Regions from separate parts of the Achromobacter animicus genome, predicted to be linked through region 2. Evidence: predicted binding sites of a transcription regulator. Region 2 holds the regulator's gene; each other region holds the start of a gene.
The links. Region 2 encodes LexA, which represses DNA repair genes until DNA is damaged. Its sites were predicted from a motif close to ACTGTATNNNNATACAGT; they were not measured.
Positions count from the first base shown of each region.

Region 1 (6,714 bases), 920 kb from region 2:
TTCGCCGAGGCGCCGGCTGCACGGCGTTTCCCGACGAACCAGATGCGGGACTTCCGTTCGCCCGGCAGCGATCAGAAGCGCGGGGCCAGGTCCGCAGACAATTCCGAAGCCGCCCGCTGCAACGCGGCCACCACGTCCGCGAGGCGCGCGCCGGACAGGCGCGAACGGATCGCCGCCACGCTCAGCGCCGCCACCACGTGCTGCTCGCGGTCGAACACCGGCACGCCCACGCCCAGCATGTCGGGAATGATGCGGCCCGGGTTGAGCGCGTAGCCGTTCTTGCGCGCGGCGGCGATGTCTTCGCGCAGCATGTCGGTGGACGGCAGATCGGGCGCGGCGCTGGCGTCGTAGCGCGCCAGTACGCGGTCGATATCGTCGTTGGGCAGGAATGCCAGCAGCGCCAGGCTGCCCGCCCCCACGCCCAGCGGGCGGCGATGGCCGACTTCCAGCGTCAGGATCTTGATGGGAAAGTCGCCCGTCTTGCGGTCCACGCAGACCGCTTCGTGTCCCGATCGCACCGACAGGAAGCTGGTGTCGCCCGTGGACTGCGCAAGGCGGAGCACGGCGGATTCGGCGATGGCCTTGATGCCGTGCCGGCTTTCGGCAGCCAGCCCCAGGATGTAGGACTCGCGGCCCAGGCTGTAGGTCTTGAGCCGCGGATTGAGCGACAGAAAGCCTTCCTGCAGCAAGGCCGACAGCATGCGGTGCGCGGTGGGCGGCGTCAGGCCGACGTCACGCACCACATCCGTCAGACCGACGCCACGCGCGGGCGCCGCCCCCACGTATTTAAGGATGCGCAGCACGCGGAAGATGCTTTGCGCGCCGCCGACGGCATCGGCCGCGCGTTGCTGCGCGGGCGCGGAGGCTTTCGCGCCGGTCGTGGCAGATGCCGCCATCAATGCACCGTCGTCCCGTCCGGCGGCGTCTGGTTCAGGCCCAGCGCGGCCTCCCAACTGCGCAGCGGCACGCAGGTCTGCAGGCGCACGATGGCGCGCTGGATCAGGGCGGGATGCAATTCGTGGCCGACGTGGGTGGCGATGTCGATGGTGGAGTCGCCGTGCAGTTCGGCCAGGCGTGCCTGCGCGGCCTGCGCCTGCGAAACGCTCATGACCGCGTCGTCGGCGCCGTGCAGCAGATGAATCGTGGTGTACAACGGGGCGTTCTTGGGCAGTTGCGCATAGCGGCCCGAGAACGCGATGACGCGGCCGGCCATGCCGTCGTGCGCCTGCACCAGTTCCAGCGCCATGATGGCGCCTTGCGAAAAGCCGGCCACCGCGGTGTCGGACTGCAGCAGGCCGAAACGCGCCTGGGCTTGCCGCACATAGGTTTCCAGCTGCGGCATGGCCTGGGCCACGCGCTCGGCGCGGTTGTCTTCGGTGACGCCGCGCACGGAGAACCACTGCCGGCCCGCCCCGCCGCCATCAAAGGCCTCGAAACCTTCGGGGATCAGCACGGCCGCCGTCGGAAAGGCCGCGCGCACCGCTTGGGCCAGGGGTTCCAGGCTGGCGGGCGATCCGCCCACGCCGTGCAGCAGGATGAAGAGCTGGCGCACGTCGACGCCCGGGTCGGGAAGAAATTCGATAGAACTGGAAGACGCCATGAAACTGCTCCGTGCTGGCCTGGGACGGTGGGACTGCGCCCCGATTGCCGCATTGTAAAATGCGCCGCGCCTGGCATCGTACCGACGACGCCGGGCTTTTTTGCACGCCGCCCCGCGCTTGCCCGCAACGACGGGCGCCCGCCGTTGGCAATGTCCAGCGCCGGCGATGTCCGGGCGGCGGCCACCACACGCCTTGTCATGCACACACCGAACATCGACTCGGGCGCCGCCGCGCCTGTCAGCAACACTGCCAGCAACACTACCGGCGACACCACCGGCAACAATCAGCTGCACCGCGTGCTGAAGGCACGCCACCTCACGATGATAGCGCTGGGCGGGGCCATCGGCACCGGCCTGTTCGTCGCTTCCGGCGCGGCCATTGCGCAGGCGGGCCCCGGCGGCGCGCTGATGGTCTACCTGGTGATCGGCCTGATGGTGTACTTCATCATGACCAGCCTGGGCGAGCTGGCCACCTTCATGCCGGTGTCGGGATCGTTCTGCACGTATGCGTCGCGCTATGTGGATCCGGGCTTCGGCTTTGCGCTGGGCTGGAACTTCTGGGTCAGCTGGGCCACGGTCGTGGCGGTGGACGTCGTGGCGGCGCAGCTCGTCATGGCGTACTGGCTGCCGGACACGCCAGGCTGGATATGGAGCGTGGCGTTCTTGGCGCTGACCTTCGGGTTGAACGCTTTCTCGGCGCGCAGCTTCGGCGAGGCCGAATACTGGTTCGCCATCATCAAGGTGGTGGCGGTGCTGTGCTTCATCGTGGTGGGCGTGGCGATGCTGGCCGGCATCATCCACGGCGGCGGACCGGTGGGACTGGACAACTGGAAGGTGGGCGACGCGCCCTTCGTCGGCAACGCGGCGACGTGGGTGGGCGTGGCGATGGTGGTGGCCTACTCCTTTCAGGGCACCGAACTGGTGGGCGTGGCGGCCGGCGAGTCCGAAAACCCCCGGCGCAACGTGCCCCGCGCGATCAACAGCGTCTTCTGGCGCATCCTGCTGTTCTATGTGCTGGCCATCCTGATCATCGGCCTCTTGGTGCCCTACACCGATCCGCAACTGCTGCGCAACGAGGTCGAGGACATCGCGGTCAGCCCCTTCACGCTGGTGTTCGAGCACGCGGGCCTGCTGTCCGCGGCCACGGTGATGAACGCGGTGATCCTGACGTCCGTGCTGTCGGCCGGCAATTCGGGCATGTATGCGGCGACGCGGATGCTGTTCAACATGGCGGCCGAGGGCCAGGCGCCGGCGATCTTCAAGCGTCTGACCCCGCGCGGCGTGCCGCTGTATGCGCTCTTGGCCACGACGCTGCTGGCTTGCTTGTGCCTGTTCAGCGTGGTGTACAGCCCGAAGGCGGTGTACATCTGGCTGCTCAATTTTGCGGGCATGACGGAATTCATCGTGTGGCTGAGCATCGCGGTCAGCCACTACCGCTTCCGCCAGGGCTACGTGAAGCACGGCTACGACACGGCCGACCTGCCCTACAAGGCGGGACTTTTTCCGTTCGGGCCGCTGCTGGCCTTCGTGCTGTGCCTGGTGGTCACGCTGGGACAGAACTATCAGGCGTTCCTTGAAGAACGCGTCGACTGGATCGGCGTGGTGTCGACGTACCTGGCCATTCCGCTGTTTCTGGGACTGTGGATCGGCCACCGGCTGCTGCGCGGCTCGCGGTGGGTGAAGTACCAGGACATGCGGTTCTAGCACTTTTCGGGGACACATTCGGGACACATTCGGGGGCACTTTTCGATACGTCCGCCCGGCGCAAAGCCCGGTACAATACTGTACATTCATACAGGTATTGAGCACCGGGCGCTTTCGCCATGCAGTCCCCCGAACAGATCCATCCCGCGTTGTGGCGCGCCACGCAGTTGGCCAAAGGCGCCGCACGCACCCTGCCAACCGGGCACGCGGCGCTGTCAGCCGAACTGCCGGATAACGGCTGGCCGCTCGGATCGCTCGTTGAACTGCTCACCCCCCATCCCGGCATCGGAGAAATCCGCCTGCTGCGTCCCGCGCTGGCCCAACTGGAAACCCGTCGTCCCATTGCCCTGGTGCAGCCGCCGCACGTGCCGCACATCGCCAGCTGGATGAGCTGGCGGCTGGATCCCCGGCAACTGCTGTGGGTGGCGCCCGAAAAGCCGGTCGACGCGCTGTGGGCCAGCGAACAGATCCTGAAAAACGCCAGTTGCGGCGCGCTGATCTGCTGGCTGCCCCACGTGCGCCCCGAATCCCTGCGCCGCCTGCATCTGGCCGCCCAGGCCAGCGACCTGCTGTTCATCGCCGTGCGCCCGTCCCGCGCCGCGCAGACCGCCACGCCCGCCGCCTTGCGGCTGGCGCTGGCGCCCGCGCCCGGCGGCCTGTCCGTCCACATCCTGAAGCGCCGGGGGCCTGTCTGCGACACCCCGCTGTACGTGGGCCTGGAGCCCGGCGCGCTTACCCCCTCTTCTCCCCGCCATGCGCCTCTGGATCGCCGCCTACCTGCGCTGCCTGCCGCTGGACGCCATACGCCCGCACTGGCCGCATGAACAGGAGGCGTTCGCCGTTCTGGATCAGGAACGGGTCGCCGCCCTGACCCCCGCCGCCCGCCAGGCCGGCGTGACGCCCGGCATGCGCCGCGCGGGCGCGGCGGCCATCGCCCCCGGCGTGGAACTGCTGCCCCGCAATGCGCTGGCCGAGGCCGACGCCCTGCACGGCGCGGCCCTGGCCCTCTTGCAATACACCCCGGAAATCGCCCTGGCCGACGGCGACACCGTGCTGCTGAACGTGGGCGCCAGCCTGATGTTCTTCCGCGGGCCGCGCGCGCTGAGCCGGCGGGTGGCCGCCACGCTGCGGGCGCTGGATCTGCGGGTGTCGCTGGGCATGGCGCCCACGGCCAAGGGCGCCTGGCTGCTCGCGCGGCGCGCCGGCCGGCGCGTGCCCCGGCGCACCCTGAAGCTGCCCACCCTGGCGCGGCGGCTCGATGCCCTGCCGCTGTCGCTGCTGCCCCAGGCGCAAGACCGCCGCAACTGGCTGGACGACATCGGCTGCCACACGCTGGCGCACCTGCGCGCCCTGCCGCGCGGGGGGCTGCAGCGGCGCAGCGCGCCCGATCTGCTGCAGGCGCTGGACGCCGCCTACGGCCAGGTGCCCGAACTCTACCGCTGGCTCGAACCGCCCAACCAGTTTTCGCGGCGGATCGAACTCATGGACTACATGGAGAACACCGATGCCGTGCTGGCCGTGGCGGGCCGGCTGGCCGAGCAGCTGGGCGGCTGGCTGACCGCCCGGCAACTGGCCGTGCGGCGCGTGGTGCTCAGCATGGATCACGAACGCGGCCGCCACGCCCGCCCGCCCACCGAACTTGAAGTGGCCCTGGCCCAGCCCATCTGGCAGGCGCCGCAGCTGCTGCATCTGCTGCGCGAAAAACTCAACCACTTCACGCTGGAAGCCCCCGTCATCGCCGTGACGCTGCACGCGCCCGACACCGTCGAGCAGCCCGCGGCCAGCACCACCCTGTTCCCCGAACCGGGCGGCACCGCCGCCGACCACGCGCGGCTGCTGGACCTGCTGGTGGCGCGGCTGGGCCGCGACCGGGTGCGCCATGCCCAGCCCACCGCCGACCACCGTCCCGAAGCCGCCAATTCCTGGGGCGATGCGCTGGCCGCGCCCGAACGTCCCGCCCCCCTGCCGCCGCTGCTCGACCGGCCGTTCTGGCTGCTGGAAACCCCGCAGCCCCTCAAGCTGTCCGGCCATCGCCCCCACTACGCCGGCCAGGCGCTGCGGCTGATGCGCGGCCCCGAACGCATCGAAAGCGGCTGGTGGGACCCCGCCCTGACCGTGCGCGATTACTTCGTCGCCGAAGACGCGGCGGGCGCGCGCTACTGGATCTACCGCGAGCGCGACGCCGAGGACGCGCGCTGGTTCCTGCACGGACTGTACGCCTGACATGCGCATGGACGACGACGCCCCCGATCCCCTGGACCCGGCCGAGGTCCTGGCCCAGTTGCCCGGCTACGCCGAGCTGCAATGCCAGTCCAATTTTTCGTTCCTGCAAGGCGCCTCGCATCCCGAGGAACTGGCCGCGCGGGCGGCCGAACTCGGTTACGCCGCGCTGGCCCTGACCGACGAATGCTCGCTGGCCGGCGTCGTGCGCGCCCACACCGAAGCCAAGACCCTCAAGCTGCCGCTCATCGTGGGCGCCACGTTCCAGCTGCGCGCCGCGCCCGACGCCGCGCCGCTGGGGCTGACGCTGCTGGCGCAGACGCGCGAAGGCTACGGCAACCTGTCGGAATTCATCACGCTGGGCCGCACCCGGGCGCCCAAGGGCGAATACCGGCTTTCCCCGCAAGACCTTGCCGATCCACCCGCCGGCCACGCGCACCTGCGCAGTCTGCCGGAATGCCTGGCCATCCTGACGCCCGCCTACGGCACCGACGCCGACCGCATGGCCGACCAAGCGCGCTGGCTGGCGCGCGTCTTTCCGGGGCGCGCGTGGGTGGGACTGAACCTGCTGCACCAGTCGCGCGACGACCTGCACCGCGCCGCCGTCGAACACGCAGCCCAGGCCTCGCAATTGCCGATCGTGGCGGTCGGCCAGGTGCAGATGCATGTCCGGTCGCGCAAGCCGCTGCACGACACGCTGACCGGCATCCGCACCCGCCAGCAGGTGTCGCAATGCGGCTACGAACTGTCGGGCAATGCCGAACAGCACCTGCGCAGCCGCATGCGGCTGGCCAGCCTGTATCCGCCCGACGCGCTGGCGCAGACCCTGGCGGTGGCGCGCCGCTGCACGTTTTCGCTGGACGAACTGCACTACGAATACCCCGACGAGATCGTGCCGCCCGGCCACACGCCCGCCAGCTATCTGCGCCAGGAAGCGCTGGCCGGGGCGGACCGGCGCTTTCCCCAGGGCGTGCCCGACAGCGTGACGGCGCAGATCGACAAGGAACTGGACCTCATCGCGGACCTCAACTACGAGGCCTACTTCCTGACCGTCTACGACATCGTGCAGTTCGCCCGCAACGCCGGCATCCTGTGCCAGGGCCGGGGCTCGGCCGCCAACTCCGCCGTCTGCTATTGCCTGGGCATCACGGCGGTGGACCCGCAGCGCGGCAACAACCTGTTCGAACGCT
Region 1 covers NZ_JAYGJK010000001.1:2,754,588-2,761,301, reverse strand. The annotation lists gene AB3147_RS12475 (IclR family transcriptional regulator) at 72-896, opposite strand; gene ypfH (esterase) at 896-1,600, opposite strand; gene AB3147_RS12465 (amino acid permease) at 1,799-3,304, shown strand; gene imuA (translesion DNA synthesis-associated protein ImuA) at 3,424-4,128, shown strand; gene AB3147_RS12455 (Y-family DNA polymerase) at 4,058-5,527, shown strand; gene AB3147_RS12450 (error-prone DNA polymerase) at 5,529-6,714, shown strand, end outside.
Region 1: a site for LexA is predicted at 3,382-3,399, ahead of imuA (translesion DNA synthesis-associated protein ImuA). Genes of this name have one in related genera too.

Region 2 (6,714 bases):
ACTCTCCAAGAGCAACATCATGCTGATCGGGCCCACCGGCTCCGGCAAGACGCTCCTGGCCCAGACGCTGGCTCGCATGCTGAACGTGCCCTTCGTCATGGCCGACGCCACCACGCTGACCGAAGCCGGTTATGTGGGTGAAGACGTCGAAAACATCATTCAGAAGTTGCTGCAGAACTGCAACTATGAAGTCGAAAAAGCCCAGCGCGCCATCATCTACATCGACGAGATCGACAAGATTTCGCGCAAGTCCGACAACCCGTCCATCACCCGCGACGTGTCGGGCGAGGGCGTGCAGCAGGCCTTGCTGAAGCTGATCGAAGGCACGGTGGCGTCGGTGCCCCCGCAGGGCGGGCGCAAGCACCCCAACCAGGATTTCGTGCAGGTCGACACGACCAACATCCTGTTCATCGTGGGCGGCGCCTTCGACGGACTGGAAAAGGTCATCCGCGACCGCACTGAAAAGTCCGGTATCGGTTTCTCGGCGTCCGTGCGCGCCAAGTCCGAGCGCGGCGTCGGTGAACTGTTCTCCGAAGTCGAGCCCGAAGACCTCATCAAGTTCGGTCTCATCCCCGAATTGGTCGGCCGTCTGCCCGTGGTCGCCACGCTGGACGAGCTGGACGAAGCCGCGCTGGTCCAGATTCTGACCGAACCCAAGAACGCCCTGCTCAAGCAATTCCAGAAGCTGTTTGCCATGGAAGGCGCCGAGCTCGACGTGCGCCCCGCCGCACTGAAGGCCATCGCCCGCAAGGCGCTGCGTCGCAAGACGGGTGCTCGCGGTCTGCGCTCCATCATCGAGCAGGCGCTACTCGACACCATGTACGACCTGCCGTCGCAGGGCAACGTCAAGCGTGTGGTGCTCGACGAAAACGCCATCGAAGGCGAGGGCAAGCCCTTGCTGATCTACGCGGATGAAAACGCCGCGCCAGAGAAGCCGGAGCGCGGAGAAGTCCGCGACGCCGCCGCCTGATATTTCAAAAAAGCCCGTTCTCGTAACGGGTTTTTTTGCCTAGGGCGCTTCTCCATCCACGATCACGCTTTTCAGCCGGCCGCCATGGCCGCATACTGAAGACGGTTCCAGGGCCTTTTTGGGGCCTTTTGGTGATCCAGGCGGCCGAGATCTTGAATTTTCGGCTATTGTTCCCATAACAGACGTAATTGACGAGTTTGCTCGGGTATTACCCGGGTTCCCGTCCCCATACGCCGAGTCATACCGAGGAACCTCATATGTCTGCCAGCCAGACCCTGCCTTCCGACCCGATCGACCTTCCCCTGCTGCCGCTGCGCGACGTCGTAGTGTTCCCGCATATGGTCATCCCGCTGTTCGTCGGCCGTCCGCGCTCCATCCGCGCGCTCGAGGTCGCGATGGAAGCGGGCAAAAGCATCATGCTGGTGGCTCAAAAGTCCGCCGGCAAAGATGACCCCACGCCTGAAGACGTATACGAAATTGGCTGCGTCGCCGGCATCCTGCAAATGCTCAAGCTGCCCGACGGCACCGTGAAGGTGCTGGTTGAAGGCACGCAGCGCGCGCGCATCAACACCATCGAAGACGCCGATTCGCACTTCACCTGCCAGGTGTCGCCTATCGAACCGGACGCCATGCAGGGCTCCGAAACAGAAGCCTTGCGCCGCGCCATCGTTGCGCAGTTCGAGCAGTACGTAAAGCTCAACAAGAAGATCCCCCCGGAGATCCTGACCTCGCTGGCTGGCATCGACGATGCTGGCCGCCTGGCCGACACGATCGCCGCGCATCTTCCCCTGAAGCTCGAGCAGAAGCAGAAGATGCTCGAGATCACCGGCACCTCCGAACGCCTCGAAGGCTTGCTCACGCAACTCGAAACCGAAATCGACATCCTCCAGGTCGAGAAGCGGATTCGTGGCCGCGTGAAGAAGCAGATGGAAAAGAGCCAGCGCGACTACTACCTGAATGAGCAGGTCAAGGCCATTCAGAAAGAGTTGGGCGAAGGCGAAGAGGGCGCGGACATCGAAGAGCTTGAAAAGAAGATCATCGCTGCCCACATGCCCAAAGAGGCGCGCAAGAAAGCCGATGCCGAGCTCAAGAAGCTCAAGCTCATGTCGCCCATGTCGGCCGAAGCCACTGTGGTGCGCAACTATATCGACACGCTCATCAATCTCCCCTGGAGAAAGAAGAGCAAGATCAACAACTCGATCAGCAACGCCGAGACGGTGCTGGACAACGACCACTACGGTCTCGAAAAGGTCAAGGAACGGATCCTCGAATATCTTGCCGTGCAACAGCGCGTGGACAAGGTGAAGGCGCCGATCCTGTGCCTGGTCGGCCCTCCGGGCGTCGGTAAAACCTCGCTTGGTCAGTCGATCGCCAAGGCCACGAACCGCAAGTTCGTGCGTATGGCCCTGGGCGGCGTGCGCGACGAAGCCGAGATCCGCGGTCACCGTCGTACGTACATCGGCTCGATGCCCGGCAAGATCGTGCAGAACATGTCGAAGGTTGGCGTGCGCAATCCGCTGTTCCTGCTTGATGAAATCGACAAGCTGGGCATGGATTTCCGCGGCGATCCCTCGTCGGCCTTGCTCGAAGTGCTGGACCCGGAACAGAACCACACATTCCAGGACCACTACATCGAGGTCGACTTCGATCTCTCCGACGTCATGTTCGTGGCGACCAGCAACACGCTGAACATTCCGCCGGCCCTGCTGGATCGTATGGAAGTGATCCGCCTGTCGGGTTACACCGAGGAAGAAAAGATCCACATCGCCCGCGACCATCTGCTGCCCAAGCTGATGAAGAACAACGGCGTGAAGGATACCGAGCTGACTGTCGACGACAGCGCGCTGCGCGATATCGTGCGTTACTACACCCGCGAAGCCGGTGTCCGTGCGCTCGAGCGCGAAGTGGGCAAGATCTGCCGCAAGGTCATCAAGCAATTGCTGACCCAAAGCGATCGCGCCAAGGCTGAGGGCAAGACGCTCGAGGTCAAGGCGGTCAACGTCACGGCCGACAACCTCAGCGATTACCTCGGTGTGCGCCGCTACGCGTTTGGCATGGCCGAAAAGGAAAACCAGATCGGTCAGGTGACCGGCCTGGCGTGGACGGAAGTCGGCGGCGACCTGCTGACGATCGAAGTCGCGGACATGCCCGGCAAGGGCGTCATCCAACGTACGGGTTCGCTCGGCGACGTGATGAAGGAATCGGTCGAAGCGGCGCGCACCGTTGTGCGTTCGCGGGCTCGCCGCCTGGGCTTTGCCGACAGCGTCTTCGAAAAGCACGACATGCACGTGCACGTGCCGGAAGGTGCGACGCCCAAGGACGGTCCGTCCGCGGGTATCGCGATCACCACGGCCATGGTGTCGGCCCTGTCGCGCATCCCGGTGCGCGCCGACGTCGCCATGACGGGCGAGATCACGCTGCGCGGCGAAGTGCTGCCGATCGGCGGCCTGAAGGAAAAGCTGCTCGCGGCTCACCGTGGCGGTATCAAGACGGTTCTGATTCCGGAAGAAAACGTCAAGGATTTGGCGGAGATCCCGGACAACGTCAAGAACCACCTCGAGATCGTGCCGGTGCGTTGGATCGACAAGGTGCTGGAACTGGCCTTGGAGCGTCTGCCGGAGCCGTTGGCCGAGGAAGAAGCCGTCAAGGAGCCCCTGGTTGCCAAGCCGGCTGAACCCGGCTCTACCGACCCGGTCATGAAGCACTGATGGCGTCTTGAACGCCAGGGCGCTCTCGAAAGAGGGCGCCCGAAGCCCAAGGGTGTCTAAAGTCTTACGGACCGCCCCAAAGCAAAAAACCCCGCTCAGTGAGCGGGGTTTTCTTTTGGATGTGGCATACCGGTAGCGAGGTATGGCGTAGGCGGCGTAAGCCGCCTGCAGGGCTTGGCTATGTGCAGGACAAGGTCCCCGGCTTAGTGCAGCGCTTGCGTGCGGATAAGACCCACCGCAATGCCTTCCAGCGCGAATTCCTGATCGGCCTTGACCACGATGGTTTCGAAGTCGGGATTTTCAGGCAGGAGCTCGATATGGCCGTTCTGGCGTTGAAGGCGCTTGACCGTGACATCGTCGCCGATACGAGCCACCACGATCTGGCCATTGCGGGCTTCAGATGCCTTTTTGACAGCCAGCAGATCGCCTTCAAGGATGCCTGCGTCGCGCATGCTCATGCCGCGGACTTTGAGCAGATAATCGGGCGCCTGGGCAAAGAGGCTGGGGTCCACGCCGACTTCGCGTTCGACATGCTCGGCCGCAAGAATCGGGCTACCCGCCGCAACACGGCCGACCAGCGGCAAGAGAAGCTGGGCGAGGGCAGGGATGGGGAGTGAGGCCTGGGCGGGCGCGGTGGCGGCGTCCTTCAGACGGATGCCCCGCGAGGCGCCGGCCGTGAGCTCGATGGCGCCCTTGCGTGCCAACGCCTTGAGGTGGTCTTCGGCGGCGTTGGGAGAGCGAAAACCCAGGGCCTGGGCGATCTCGGCACGCGTCGGCGGAAAGCCGGTGCGCGTGACCGTTTGCCTGATGAGGTCCAGGATTTGTTGTTGGCGATCCGTGAGTTTGCTGGCCATGGCGATGATCCGGTGCGAGCGGACTGTACATATATACAGCGCCATTCTGGGGGACGCAGCGCAAAAAAGCAAGCCGGTCTCGAAGCCAGCAAAAACGGGACCCGCAGGTCCCGTTTCTGGCTGAAGACGGCTTGGGCCGCCTGGTGATTTACAGCACAGCTGCGATGCCGGCTGCCACCTTGTCGATGTTGCCGCTGTTCAATGCGGCCACGCAGATGCGTCCGCTGGACACGGCGTAGACGCCATGTTCTTCACGCAGACGGTCCACCTGAGCGGCGGAGAGGCCCGAGTACGAGAACATGCCGCGCTGCTTCAGCACGAAGCTGAAGTCCTGCTTGCCGCCGTGCTCTTTGATCTTGTCGACCAGTTGCGCGCGCATCAGGCGGATGCGATCACGCATGCCGGCCAGTTCTTCTTCCCAGAGGGCGAACAGCTCGGGCGTGTTCAGCACCGTGGAGACCACCGTGCCGCCGTGCGTGGGCGGGTTGGAGTAGTTGGTGCGGATGACACGCTTGAGCTGGCTCAGCACGCGCGTGGCTTCGTCCTTGCTGCCGGCCACGACGGTCAGCGCGCCGACGCGCTCGCCGTACAGCGAGAACGACTTCGAGAACGACGAGCTGATGAACATGGTCATGTCCAGGTCCGCGAACAGGCGCACGACCGAGGCGTCTTCCGTCAGGCCGTCGCCAAACCCTTGGTAGGCGATGTCCAGGAACGGGACCAGGTTGTTTTCCTTGACGACAGCGGCGATCTGCTTCCACTGGTCGGGGGTGGGATCCGCGCCCGTTGGGTTGTGGCAGCACGCATGCAGCACGACGACGGTCTTGGCGGGCGCGGCCTTCAGGTCGGCCAGCATGGCTTCGAAGTTCAGGCCGCGGGTGGTGGCGTCGTAGTAGGCATAGGTGCCGACTTCAAAACCGGCGCGTTCGAACAGGGCGCGGTGGTTTTCCCAGCTGGGGTCGCTGATCAGGACCTTGGAGCCCGGCAGCAATTGGCGCAGGAAATCGGCGCCGATCTTCAGAGCGCCAGTGCCGCCCAGTGCTTGCGTGGTCAGCACGCGACCAGCGGCAGCCAGCGCGGAATCCTTGCCCAGCAGCAGCGCCTGAGCACCGGCGTTGTAGCCGGCGATGCCTTCGATCGGCAGATAGCCGCGAGCGGCGGCGGCTTCGATGCGGGCGGTTTCGGCCTTGCGCACTGCGCCCAGGAGCGGGATCCGTCCCTGATCATCGTAATACACGCCCACGCCCAGGTTCACTTTACCGGGGCGGGTGTCCGCGTTGTATTGTTCGTTCAGGCCAAGAATGGGGTCGCGCGGCGCGAGCTCGACGGAATCGAATAGGGTGCTCATGGGACTCTGATGAGGTGGGTGGACGCAGTACGAAGTGCTGTGGATAATGGGGGGTTTACCCTGGAACAGTCTAGCATGCCTAAGAGCGCAATAGACCCGAGCGCGGGGGTTCCCGCCGCAGGTCCGGGATTCGTCGATTTCCCTGACAGCCCGTTTCACCTCTATCAACCCTATCCGCCGGCGGGGGACCAGCCCACGGCCATCGCAGGGCTGACGCAGGGTGTCGAAGACGGCCTCATGTACCAGACGCTTCTGGGCGTGACCGGGTCAGGCAAAACCTACACCATGGCCAACGTGATCGCGCGCATGGGCCGCCCGGCGCTGGTCCTTGCGCCCAACAAGACATTGGCCGCGCAGCTCTACGCCGAAATGCGCGAGTTCTTCCCGAAGAACGCGGTGGAGTATTTCGTTTCTTACTACGATTACTACCAGCCCGAGGCCTATGTGCCGACGCGCGACCTGTTCATTGAAAAAGACTCGTCCATCAACGAACACATCGAGCAGATGCGGCTGTCGGCCACCAAAAGCCTGCTCGAACGGCGCGACACGATCATCGTGGGCACGGTGTCGTGCATCTACGGTATCGGCAACCCGGGCGACTATCACGCGATGGTGTTGATCCTTCGCGCGGGCGACCAGATCGCCCGACGCGAGATCCTCGCGCGCCTGGTCGCCATGCAGTACACCCGTAATGACGCCGAGTTCACGCGTGGGGTCTTCCGCGTGCGCGGCGAGACCATCGACATTTTCCCGGCAGAAAGCGCCGAGCTCGCGTTGCGCGTGACGTTGTTCGATGACGAAATCGAAACGCTCGAACTGTTCGATCCGCTGACG
Region 2 covers NZ_JAYGJK010000001.1:3,675,838-3,682,551, reverse strand. The annotation lists gene clpX (ATP-dependent Clp protease ATP-binding subunit ClpX) at 1-970, shown strand, start outside; gene lon (endopeptidase La) at 1,228-3,678, shown strand; gene lexA (transcriptional repressor LexA) at 3,882-4,532, opposite strand; gene AB3147_RS16625 (amino acid aminotransferase) at 4,681-5,880, opposite strand; gene uvrB (excinuclease ABC subunit UvrB) at 5,956-6,714, shown strand, end outside.

Region 3 (6,714 bases), 3.7 Mb from region 2:
CCACATGGTGTTTGAGGTCGTCGATAACGCCATCGACGAAGCCCTGGCCGGCTATTGCGACGACATCGTCGTCACGATCCACACCGACAATTCCATCTCGGTCACGGACAACGGCCGCGGCATCCCGACCGACATCCACAAGGACGACGAATTCCACCGCAGCGCGGCGGAAATCGTCATGACCGAACTGCACGCCGGCGGCAAGTTCGACCAGAACTCGTACAAGGTGTCCGGCGGCCTGCACGGCGTGGGCGTGTCTTGCGTGAACGCGCTGTCCGAATGGCTGCGTCTCACCATCCGCCGCAACGGCCAGGTGCACCAGATGGAATTCCGCCAGGGCGAGCGCGTTGCGCCCCTGGCCGTGACCGGCACGACCGACAAGCGCGGCACCGAAGTGCGCTTCCTGGCCGACCCGATCATCTTCAACAACATCGAATACCACTACGAGATCCTCTCCAAGCGCCTGCGTGAGCTCTCGTTCCTGAACAACGGCGTCAAGATCCGCCTGATCGACCAACGCCAGGGCAAGGAAGAGAACTTCGCGTTCTCGGGCGGCGTGAAGGGCTTTGTTGAATACATCAACCGCGCCAAGACCGTGCTGCATCCGAACGTGTTTTCGGTCACCACGGAATCGTCGGCCGGCGGCGTGCCGGTCGGCGTGGAAGTGGCGATGCAGTGGAACGACAGCTACAGCGAAAGCGTGCTGTGCTTCACCAACAACATCCCGCAGCGCGACGGCGGTTCGCACCTGACCGGCCTGCGCGCCGCGATGACGCGCATCATCAACAAGTACATCACCGACAACGAGCTGGCCAAGAAGGCCAAGGTCGAGACGTCCGGCGACGACATGCGCGAAGGCCTGGCCTGCGTGCTGTCGGTGAAGGTGCCCGAGCCCAAGTTCAGCAGCCAGACCAAGGACAAGCTGGTGTCCAGCGAAGTGCGTCCGGCCGTTGAAGAAGCCGTGGCGCGCACGCTGGAAACCTGGCTGCTCGAACACCCGAACGACGCCAAGGCCCTGTGCAACAAGATCGTCGAAGCCGCCCGTGCACGCGAAGCCGCACGCAAGGCACGCGAAATGACGCGCCGCAAGAGCGTGCTGGAAGGCGCAGGCCTGCCCGGCAAGCTGGCTGACTGCCAGGAAAAGGACCCCGCGCTGTGCGAGCTGTACATCGTCGAGGGTGACTCCGCAGGCGGCTCGGCCAAGCAAGGCCGCGACCGCAAGTTCCAGGCCATCCTGCCGCTGCGCGGCAAGGTGCTGAACGTCGAGAAGGCGCGCTTTGACCGCCTGATCGCCAGCGAACAGATCGCCACGCTGATCACCGCGCTGGGCACCAGCATCGGTCCCGATTTCAACGTGGACAAGCTGCGCTACCACCGCCTCATCATCATGACCGACGCGGACGTCGACGGCGCACACATCCGCACCCTGCTGCTCACGCTGCTGTACCGTCAGATGCCCGAGCTGGTGCAGCGCGGTTACGTGTACATTGCGCAGCCGCCGCTCTACAAGGTCAAGGTTGGCCGCGAAGAGCGCTATCTGAAGGATGACCAGGAAGAAGCGCAGTTCATGCTGACGCTCGCCCTGAAGGACGCCGAGATCATCTCGGGCGGCAACATCATCCGCGGCGAAGAACTGAACGACCTGGCCCGCCAATACGTGGCAGCCGACGGCGTCATCGCCCGCTTGTCGCGCGTGTTCGACGTGGGTGCGCTGTCGGCCATGGCCGAAGGCGTGGAAATCAACCTGGACACGGCCGAGTCCACCGCGGACTCCGCCAAGCGGCTGGCCGATGCCATGCGCGATCCCATCAACGGCAACGGCGTCGAGGTCGTTCCGCAATTCGACGAAGCCACCGAACGCCATCGCCTGTCCGTGCAGCGCATGCACCACGGCAACGTGCGCGTCAGCATCATCGATGCCGACTTCATCAATGGCTCGGATTACGCCATCCTGTCCAAGGCCGCCAAGAGCTTCCTGGGCAAGGTCGGTCCGCGCTCGCTGGCCGCTCGCGGCGAAGGCGACAAGCGCAAGGAGCAGCCGGTGTCCGACTTCCGCGAGGCCATGCAATGGCTGCGCAGCGAAGCCGACCGCAGCATCTCCAAGCAGCGCTACAAGGGTCTGGGTGAAATGAACCCCGAGCAGCTGTGGGAAACCACGATGGACCCGAAGGTGCGCCGCTTGCTGCGCGTGCAGATCGAGGACGCCATCGCGGCCGACGAAGTCTTCACCACGCTGATGGGCGACGACGTCGAACCGCGCCGCAACTTCATCGAAACGCACGCGCTGTCGGCGGGCAATATCGACGCCTGATCGCACGCCGGCTTGTGTCGAATGCCACCATTGTTGAAAACTTTGCCAAGTTGATGAAAAACCTTTGACAAAGTTGATGAAAAAAATAGCCCGGATTGCTCCGGGCTATTTTTTAATCGAAATGAAGTCTATGGCTGCTATGCAGCGACTCGCGACCTTCAATCCCCTCCACCCAGCGTCAGCTCCACACCTCATACCTGCCATTCCCCAAACTTGCAGCATCTGCATACAGGCCCGCGCCATGCTTCCAACTGCCATACACCCCTAAATTACGGGTGCTCAGCGTGTTAAAGCCCACGTATTTGCGCTCCACGCCACTGGGAAACCCTGTGACGCTCATGTCTCCGCTGAGCTGGCCGCAAGTCACCCTGCGGGAAATCCATACAGAGATCACAGCTTAAGTTACAAGCGGGGGGTCACTGCGCACGACAATCTCCCTCCGCAAAACACTGTTATTATTTACAGTATCAATCAACAAGATGAACTGGTGATCTTCACCAGTTGGAGCAGTTAGAGCCGATGGCACGCTAGAATCACCATTATGAAAACCACATCAAACGTCAGCGGAGGAACAGTCGCCCATTTTTCGGGGCACGAAACATTTCCTCTGCGCCAAATGTGGCTCAAGAAGGCCTTTGATCAAGCGATCGATGGTAATTTGATCCGCAAATCCGTCTTCACAGATGCAAATGCAATCGCTGAGTTCGGCGTCGGCAAAAACATGGTCGCATCAATCCGACATTGGGCCTTGGCATGCGGTCTTATGTATGAAGATGAAGCAAGTGGCGAATTCCGTGTCGGTGGTCTTGCCCGTGAAATTTTCGCCGATGGCGGCCTTGACCCCTATGCAGAGAGTCCTTCGACAGCGTGGCTTGCTCATTGGCAGCTTGCGGGCCATTGCTTTCGCTCTACCACGTGGTATTGGCTATTCAATCATGTGACTGCTCCATCATTCACTCGCCAAGAGCTTGAAGAGCCTCTAGCACGCTACGCCCGTGAGATCAACCCGAAACACAGGCTCTCTGCTTCGACAATCTCGCGCGACTTGGAGACTTGCCTTCGGAGCTATGCACCTCGTGCAACGGGAGGTTCACCCGAAGATTTTGCCGAACCTCTGCTTGGTGAGTTAGGTCTCTTGCAGGAGCCCCATAAAGGCCAATACACCTTCCGCCGTGGCCCAAAGACCTCATTACACGATGGTATCTTTGCCTATGCCCTCGTCGACTTCTGGGATCGCAAGGCTGAAGGTCAGAGCTCGCTGGCCTTCGAGACCGTTGCCTACGCAGAGGGCTCCCCAGGCCGGGTCTTCAAACTCGACGAAGAGTCGATCGCCCAACGACTCATCACTCTCTCCGACTTCACCGGGCGCAAGCTCGAATGGACCGACTCCGCGGGCCTTAGGCAAGTGCACCGCAAAGAGCTATCCAAGGAAGAAATCAAGAACATGATCAGGCGCGCCTATGACTGATAATAAGCCGCTGGCACTGTCCGACATCGTGCAAATCTCGCGCCAATACCAGCGCTCCATCCGCGTCGACGCGGATATCGGTCGAGCTGATGCCCTCTCTGGCTACATCTGCCATGCGACGGCCAACTCTGTGATCGATGGCATGTGTAAGCAGCTTGCTAGCACCAATCAACGCTGCTTTACCTGGACCGGCCCTTTTGGAGGCGGCAAGAGCTCGCTGGCTGTTGCCTTGGCAAGCGCGCTGCATTCTGACAAGAACCTGCGGATCAAGGCTCGCGAGACGTTGCGGCTGGACTCAAAACCCGTCTTCGACAAGGTCTTCCCCGTGCGCAAGGGATGGCTGCTTGTACCGGCTGTGGGCCGGCGTGGAAGTGTGGTCTCCGAACTCCATGCGTCGCTGCGCCGTGCGCAGGGCCGCAACATCGACGGCCGCAGCAAATCCACCTCCCAATCTTTGATTGCGGAGCTTCTTGAAGAAGCCAAGGGTCGGCCACAGGATGGCGTATTGGTCATCATCGACGAGATGGGTAAATTTCTGGAGGCCTCCGCCCTAAGCTCTGGCGACGATGTCTACTTTTTCCAAGAGTTGGCCGAGGCAGCCGCACGCTCCGACGGCCGCCTAGTAGTCGTGGGCGTACTGCATCAGTCCTTCGCGCAATATTCTGCTCGCCTGGGCATCGACACCCGCGACGATTGGGCCAAGGTTCAAGGCCGGTATCTTGACCTCCCTTTCGTGGCCGCGAGCGACGAAGTGGTCGAGCTCATCGGCCGCGCAATCCAACTTAAGGAGGGCCCCCCACCCTGGATGCCCAAGGCATCCAAGGAAATCGCCGAAGCGATCCGTTCGCGCCGTCCTGCCGTTGGGAAGGACTTCGCCAAGGCTTTGGAAGCTTGCTGGCCGCTGCACCCGAGCATGGCTGCTCTGCTGGGGCCGATATCCAAGCGGCAATTTGGACAGAACGAACGTAGCACTTTCGGCTTCCTGTCGTCTGTGGAACCATATGGCTTCCGCTCCTATCTGAACTCGACGCTCAAGAGTGAAGCAAGCTGGTATCGACCGAGCGACTACTGGGACTATCTGCGCTCGAACTTGGAGCCTGCGATCCTTGCCTCCCCCGATGGACATCGTTGGTCGCAGGCCGTTGAAGCGGTCGAGCGGGCCGAGGCCAAGACGGGCGACGACTTGCTCGTGGCGATGATCAAGAACATCGCTGTCATTGACCTCTTCCGCAACGGTTCAGGCCTGGCAGCTGATGCTGCGGTAATTGCCTCGCTCTTCTACCAGCGGCCCGCCGCGGAGCTCGATACGGCCCTCAAAAAGCTCTCGGATCTCAAAGTCGCTCTCTTCAAGAGCTACACCGGCGCTTGGTCGGTGTTCGAGGGCAGTGACTTTGACATCGACGCAGCCATTGCCCAAGCCTTGGCCGCTTCTCCTGGTATCGACTACGCCCGACTCGCACAGCTCATGGGCCTGCACCCCGTGGTGGCCAAGCGCCACTATCACGAGACGGGCTCCATGCGCTGGATGGAACTCTCGCTATGCAGCATTGAACAAGCCGAGAAAATTTCTGCTGACTACCGCCCCAAGAGGGGCGAATTCGGTATCTTCATCCTTGCACTGCCGAGCAAAGGCATGAAGCCTAGGGACGCGAGAAAACGCGCTCAGGCCTGCGCCAAGCTTCGTCCTTGGCCGGTGATGATTGGAATCCCTGAAAACCACGCCCGCATTGCCGAGCTCTCCGCGGAGCTAGTCGCATTGGAGCAAGTCAAGGATCGCCACGAGCTCTCTGGCGACGCCGTCGCCCGTCGTGAGGTCTACGCTCGATTGGCGGCAACCCGTGCCAATCTGGAGGATCAACTGCAAGCTGCAGTATCCCTGGCGAAGTGGCACGACGGATCCGATCAAGTCGTCGAGCCGGGCGCGAAGCTATCGCCGGTAGCCTCTGAGTTGGCCGAAGAGCTGTTTCGAGATTCGCCGCAGGTGTGGAGCGAGCTGGTCAACCGCGACAGCGTGTCAAGCAACAGCGTCAAGGCCCGCCGCGACCTGCTGCATGCAATGATCAACGCTGAAGGCCAGGAAGCTTTGGGGTTCGAGGGCTACCCGGCTGAGCGCGGCCTCTACGAAACGTTGCTCAAACGCACAGAGTTGCATCGCCAAGATGCCTCCGGAGCCTGGCGCTGCATGCCTCCGGACGATCGATTCGCCACTGGCTTCAAGGCGATGTGGGACGAGACACGCGCCCTCTTCTTGGACTCCGGCGCCCGTGTGGGTGCGCACGAAATCTACGCATTGTGGAGCGCTGCACCCTTCGGCATGAAGCAGGGGATCCAGCCGGTGGTCCTCACGGCTTTCATCCTCGCCCACAAGGCCAACATCGCCGTCTACAAGGACGGGATGTTCTTGCCACGGCTCACTGACTTCGAGATCGACGAGTGCCTGCAAGACCCCGACCGCTTCTCGCTGCGCTGGGTAGCCATCGATGAGGACAAGAACCGGATCCTCGAAGGCATCTCGAAGCTTCTGGCCGAGATCGGCGAGAATGCCGGCGCGGCCGACCCGCTCGAAGCCGCCCGCGGCCTGGTGGCGATGGTCTTCAACCTGCCCGATTGGGCCCGTCGGACATCGCGGCTGGGGCAGACCGCCAAGGAAATGCGCGACATGCTCTTGAAGGCCAGCGATCCGCACAAGGTCTTGTTCGTCGACCTGGCGTCCCTTCTGGGCGCGGAAGACGGCAAGGCCTACGTGAAGGCGCTGCGCGCACCGCTGCAAGAGCTCGCCGGAGCCTACGGCAAGATGCTCTCGGAAGTCGAAGGCAAGATGCTCTCCGCCCTCGACGCTAGCCGCGACGACCTCGAAGCGCTGCGCGAGCGGGCGAAGTCGGTCTCCGGCATCTCCGGCGATTTCCAAATGGATGGGTTCGCCACGCGCCTGACT
Region 3 covers NZ_JAYGJK010000001.1:2,807-9,520, forward strand. The annotation lists gene gyrB (DNA topoisomerase (ATP-hydrolyzing) subunit B) at 1-2,311, shown strand, start outside; gene AB3147_RS00020 (DUF4007 family protein) at 2,853-3,779, shown strand; gene AB3147_RS00025 (ATP-binding protein) at 3,772-6,714, shown strand, end outside.
Region 3: a site for LexA is predicted at 2,760-2,777, ahead of AB3147_RS00020 (DUF4007 family protein). Genes of this name have one in related genera too.